One region of the Mycobacterium sp. M23085 genome, then DNA from elsewhere that is predicted to be linked to it. Evidence: riboswitches for the same ligand, from Rfam matches in the RefSeq annotation. Region 1 holds a riboswitch; the other holds the start of a gene.
What was found. Region 1 has a riboswitch for magnesium ahead of ACIUM1_RS03625 (Rv1535 family protein). Riboswitches for the same ligand answer to the same signal wherever they lie in the genome.
Positions count from the first base shown of each region.

Region 2: linked by a shared signal. The riboswitch ahead of ACIUM1_RS20415 (PPE family protein) and the one ahead of ACIUM1_RS03625 (Rv1535 family protein) in region 1 are both predicted to bind magnesium.

Region 1 covers NZ_CP174280.1:869,974-873,067, forward strand. Annotated here, with positions in the region: gene ileS (isoleucine--tRNA ligase) at 1-682, opposite strand, end outside; gene ACIUM1_RS03625 (Rv1535 family protein) at 996-1,241, opposite strand; M-box (ykoK) riboswitch at 1,526-1,712, opposite strand; partial or broken gene ACIUM1_RS03630 (NAD(P)H-dependent flavin oxidoreductase) at 1,851-2,974, opposite strand.
Region 2 covers NZ_CP174280.1:4,324,397-4,327,490, reverse strand. Annotated here, with positions in the region: partial or broken gene ACIUM1_RS20420 (IS481 family transposase) at 1-527, opposite strand, end outside; gene ACIUM1_RS20415 (PPE family protein) at 628-1,914, opposite strand; M-box (ykoK) riboswitch at 2,368-2,541, opposite strand; gene ACIUM1_RS20410 (PE family protein) at 2,992-3,094, shown strand, end outside.

The sequences.
Region 1 (3,094 bases):
CGTCCAGCGGACCGCCGACCACCCTGAACCCCACCGTCAGGGCGGGGTCCTGGCGGCTCTGGTAGACGTCGTCGTCCATCCGCAATTCGTGGTTGGACAACGGGGTTTCGTCGCGCCAGCAGTACGGCAGCACCCGGTAGCCCTCGTAGGTGAGGCCCTTGTCCCACAGTCGTTTGAACGCCCAGATCACCGACTCCATGTAGGGCAGGTCCAGCGTCTTGTAGTCGTTGTCGAAGTCCACCCAGCGCGCCTGGCGGGTGACGTAGGCCCGCCATTCGTCGGTGTAGCGCAAAACCGAGGCCCGGCACGCGTCGTTGAACGCGGCGATGCCCATGTCGTCGATCTGCGATTTGTCGGTGATGCCGAGCTGGCGCTCGACCTCGAGTTCGGCCGGCAGGCCGTGGGTGTCCCAGCCGAAGCGGCGCTCCACCCGGTAGCCGCGCATGGTGCGGTAGCGCGGCACGATGTCTTTGACGTAGCCGGTCAGCAGGTGCCCGTAGTGCGGCAGCCCGTTGGCGAACGGCGGGCCGTCGTAAAACACGTATTCCGGGGCGTCGGCACGCCGCGCGATGCTGGCCCGGAAGGTGTCGTCGCGGGCCCAGTAGTCCAGCACCTCGAGCTCGAGCGCCGGAAAGTCGGGCGCCCCGCCGGCCGGCCTCGGGTAGGCCTGGACGGAGTCCACCGGCTGAGCCTCGAGGTCAGCTTCGGAATGGTCGGTCACGTTGCGCGTTGTCTCCTGTGCCACGGTGCAAACCGGGGACGACGACGCGCTGGCTGCGCGAGCGCCGCGGTACCACCCCGCTTGCCGCGCTTTCGCGTGGCCACTCGATGACGGCTGTGACGGGCCTACCCGTTCGGTTCTACTGAGCCGGCCCGGCATGCCAGGACGGCGGTTCTTCCGAAGGCTCCCCGGTGATGGCCGGATCGATGCCAGTAAGACGATTCTACGAAGGCCCGCAAATCCGCGTTTTGCCCGACGTTCATCGGAATTGCTTTCAGGCCCGGACTTCGAGGACACCGACGCGCCACAGCGCGGCGTACACGTGACGCAGCGGAACGCTCAGCAGGCGAGCGGCGCCGTCCACCAGCGGGTCGCCACCGGCGCCGAAAGCCGCGTTGCCGGAGCGGCGGCGGCGCTTGGCCTCGGGAGCCGGGGCGGGGGCCGGAAAGGTGTCGGGGTCGCGCACCACGGTCAGTGTGCGGGTGGGCGCTTCGGCTACGTCGTAGAAAGCTGCGGTCATTATCGCCTCCTAGAGGGGAGAACCAACGGGGACTGATTGGACTGATGTGTCCCATCCCGCGTTGGTTCCGATCTCAGAACGCTTGGCCGATAACGACGTAGCGTTGCGACGACTCAGCCGAGAAGGTCGCGCCGGAGACCGGATCGGGACGAAACACAGTTCGGACTTCGGTCCGGACTGTCGCTAGAACGCATCTGTCCCTCACCTCCTCGCGGTCACGACGCATGCGCGGTCGCATGCAATCTATGCGCAGCAGAGGAGCAGAACCCGACGACCGTCGGAGATCCGCACCCCTCTCGTCAGAGCTTTGGCACCACACGACGTGTCCTGGCCTGGAAGAACAAATCCGAGCCGGAAGCCACCTGGGCTCAACCCTTAAGCCGGGAGGAGCTGTCCTGACCCGGGGCGTCTTTCGACGTTCGGGGTCAGTGGCCTGTATTCGTGTAGACGCCTCACCTAACGAGGTGCTTACCGGACCGATGATGCACGACGGGTTTGGCCGGGTCAAATCCCTGGATAGCGTGTCGGGGATTCTCTACGCAATCGCGCGGGAGGCCCACAGCATTCGGCCAGGTTCAGGGCCCTGACCTGGGCAGATGACCCGTCGGATCACTTGTCGATCAGGCCGTCGAGCCGGCCGATGGTGTCGATGAACTCGTCGACCATGTCGAGCACAACCGAGCGGGTGGAACGAACGCGATCGAGCGAGCCCACCACCTGCCCGACAAAATAGGTGGCCAGCTCACGCGCCTTGGCGCCCTGGTGGGCGGCGGCCTGGTTGATGCGCACCTGCGGCTCGGTGATCAGCGCGGTCTGCAACGGCATGCCCAGCGGATCCGGGTTTTCCGGGCGCTCCCACTCGTCGGTCCAGGCGGTGCGCAGCATCCGCGCCGGCTTGCCCGTCATCGAGCGCGACCGCACCGTGTCCGACGAGCTGGCGGCCAGGAATTTCTCCTTGACCACCGGCACCGTCTCGGCCTCTTCGGTGGTCAGCCAGACCGAGCCGCACCACACTCCCTCGGCGCCCAGGGCCAGCGCCGCGGCGATCTGGCGGCCGCGGGCGATTCCGCCGGCGGCCAGGACGGGCACCGGGGCCACGGCATCGACGACCTCGGGGACCAGGACCATGGTCGCCACTTCGCCGGTGTGACCGCCCGCCTCGGTGCCCTGCGCGACGATCAGGTCGACGCCCGCGGCGGCGTGCCGTTGTGCGTGCCGGGTGGTCCCGGCCAGCGCGGCCACCAGCACGTCGTGGTCGTGCGCGCGGTCGACGAGGTCCGCCGGGGGCGGGCCGAGCGCGCTGGCGATCAGCCGGATGTTGTGGGAGAAGGCCACGTCGAGCAGCGGCTCATAGGTCTTGGGCGAGATGTTCAGGCCACCGATCGATCCGCGCGGCTCCTCGGCGGTCGCCGTGATTCCGTAGCGCGCCAGCAGATCCTCGACGAACGCGCGGTGCTCCTCGGGCAGCAGGGTGCGGGCCTGGGTGGTGTCGATGCCGCCTTGCTCGACACCGATGTATTTGGGCGGCAGCAGCAGGTCGACCCCGTAGGGTTTGCCCCCGGTCTGCTCCTCGATCCAGGTCAGCTCGTTCTGCAGGCGTTTGGGACTGTGGGCGGTGGCGCCCAGGATCCCGAACCCGCCCGCGTGGTCACGGCGGCCACCACGTCGCGGCAGTGGCTGAAGGCGCAGATCGGGAATTCCACTCCGAGCATCTCGGCGACCCTGGTTCTCATTGCCCGACGCTAAGAGTTATCCATTGCCAAGTCAATCGGCCACGGGGCCTGGGCAATTCAGTGCGGGCGCCCCTAGGGCGGATGGGGCGACCCGCTTCGCCCGGCTGCGCCGCGCTCGCG
Region 2 (3,094 bases), 2.1 Mb from region 1:
TTGTGCCGGTGGGTAACTGAGACCGCGGCGTCGCGGCCGTGCAGCCGCCAGCCACCGCCGGAGGGGATGCGGCCGAGCTTTTTGACGTCGACATGAACCATGGCCCCCGGCGTGGGGTGTTCGTAGCGGTTGGGGCTGCGCCGAGAGCAGCGCACCGCCTCGCCGGTGATCGGGTCGATGGCACTCAGATGCGGCATCTGGTGGCGCGCCAGGATCCGCCCGACTGTCGAGGGGTTCAGATCGAGTTCGGCGGCAAGCACCACAGCGCCGCGCCTACGTCGTCGGCGGGCGGCGAGCACCTTCTGCTCGACCCGATGGCTCGTGCGGTCGGGCATCCGGATCGGCCGTGACGAACGGTCGGCCAGCGCGGCATTGCCGCCCTGGGCATATCGGCGCAACCACTTGTACACCGTTGCCCGCGAAATCCCCAGTTGCTCAGCCACATGCGCGGCCGGCCACCCGGCGGCGACACGCTCAACGATCAGCCGACGAGCGAACACATTGGTACGGGCGTTAGCGTGAGACACGAGGACCTCCTACGGGTGAATGCCAGACACATCCACTCCGTCAGGAGGTCCTCCCACTTTCAAGCAGGCACGCCGTCAACAACCTCCCGGGTCACGACACCTAGCCGGCGGCTGGCGGCCGGGTGACCACGTAAGGCCGAAAGCCATACTTCGGAGGCTTGCTCGTCAGACTGTTCGCGGGCACATTGGTGATCGGCATCCCTGGCATTCCCGGAAGTCCCGACGTGACCGCCGGCGCGGTGTTGACCGGGTCGGCCGCTACCGCCGATGCGAGGTGAATCCCCGGGGAGTCCGCACTTGTCACGCTCGGCGGCACCGACAACGGCCCCAGATAGGCCGCTCGACCGAACGCCGCCGAGATCTGTCCGGCATGGTTATCGGACCCGCTCCATCCGGACGCACCGACCAACGTGCCCGGACCCGGGGCGCCGAGAACATCGTTCGCAGCCGCCGCGGCCCCGGCGCCCTGTTGGCTTTGGCTCATGAAGTCAGCGGCCGTTCCTAGGTAGTTGCCGGGCATGAAGAATCCGGAGGAGAAAATGGTGTTCCAGATGTTGGCGTCGGGTCCCCAATCGTCCCAAAGATCCGACAGCAGGGATGACGATGAAGACGAAGACGAAGACGAAGACGACGACGAGGACGACGACGAGGACGAGGACGAGGACGAGGCAACGGAAGCCACGGATGATGTCGCCGAGCTGGACGAAGTTGATGACGTCGACGAGCCAGGAGACGCCATGCTTTGCAACGTATTTGGCACTGAGGAGACCACGCGCGACAGTGTTGCCTGGCTGTCGGATTCCGTCGAGGTGGCTGTCGCTTGGCTGACCGCCCGGGCCTGGTTCGCCAAACCGGCGGAATTGGTGTTCTGTCCCGGCTGGGCAAATGGAGTCAGTTGAGTGGCCGCCGCCGACGATCCCGCGTAGGAATACATCGCTGAGGAATCCTGGGCCCACATTTCGGCGTAGTCGGCCTCAGTGGCCGCTATCGCCGCAGTGTTTTGTCCTAGCACATTGGTGGCAACCAACGATGCCAGCAGGGCACGGTTGTCCGCGACGATCGCAGGGGGAACCGTCAGCGAAAAGGCAACTTCATAGGCTGCGGCGGCAGCCCTGGCCTGGTTGGCTGCTTCCTCGGCCTGTGCTGCAGTGCTGGTCATCCACGCCACGTAGCTTGCCGCGGCGCTCGCCATCGACGTCGATGCGGCACCGCGCCATTGATCGGTGCTCAATCCCGAAACGATGGAGCTATAGGACGTCGCCTGGGCACGCAAGTCATCGCTCAAGCCCTCCCAGGTGCTCGCAGCAGTAATCAGCGAAGCCGAGCCGGCACCGGCGTACATGCGAGTCGAATTGATTTCTGGTGGCAGCGAGCCGTAGTCAATCATCGTGATTCTCAACAGGTCCGAGAGATATCAGCGGTGTGGGCCGCCGGGTGCGAACCGGCACCGCCGGTCGCCACGAGGTCGTGCCCATGGTGGCCTCGGGTTGCAACGACATCGCCGTAGCGTTTTTCCGCCGTGGTGGGTGTGTGCGGGTGTCCCATCGCACAAAGCATTCGATTCCTCCTTAAGTAGCGCACGGTGAACTTAGATCTGGAGCGTCACGGCGCAACACGATGGACACACACGCAAAGAAGATATTGCGCGTCGGAACTCGCAGCAGCACAGGTCGATTCAGATCGCTAGCCAGACCGGGAGCCCGATCGAAGCGAAAGAGTTGTCGGTCCCGGACAGGGTCTATCAGATGGACTCATTCCGCCTCACCTCCTAAGCGTCTGGCGCACGGGCCGCCGGTTGAGAGCGCAGCGAGATGAAACGGCCGGCGGTAAGTGGCAGACCGTGGCACCCCTCTCGTCAGAGCTTTGGCACTGCACGGCGTATTCGTCCATGAGTACGAAAGCCACTTGGGCTCAACCCTTGACCCGGGAAGAGCTGTCCTGACCGGGGGCGTCTTTCGACGTTCGGGGTCAGTGGCCTTTGTCCGTGCCGACGCCTCACCTAGCGAGGTGCTTGCGCCGGTAATAGTTGCACCCAGGCTCTCGATAGTCAACCGAATTGCACGAAAACAATTTTCGGCAACGTTGGCAACCGGGGGGCGGACTGCAAGCAGCTGCACATCGAACATGGGCACTTCGTCCGACGAGCTGCGGGCACGTAAAACCGTTGTGTGGCAGTGCATCAACTTGCCCGCACAGGCCCCACATCAACGACGCCGATAACCGGTGAACAGGCGATGCCTCTACCGCTGGGGACATTCGATCCAGTTGCGCACAGCCGTCGCGAGCGCGCGGCCTCCATGACGAACGGCTGGTAATGACCTTTTTTTCATCGCGATTTTTGATCGTCGGCTAGGCCATTGGGGAAACAACAGGTGAAAATGCGCTGCCGCAGAGCGATATTCAGTTTGGTTTCAGATTCGACTCTTACGGTTCCCGGCATCGGTGACAATCGAGGGAGGACGCGATGTCTTTTGAGACCACACAGACAGATGCGGTGGTGGCGACAGTGAATGAACTGCAGAAGATCAATGCCACGCTGGCTGCCCATTACGCGGCTCAGGCGGCAC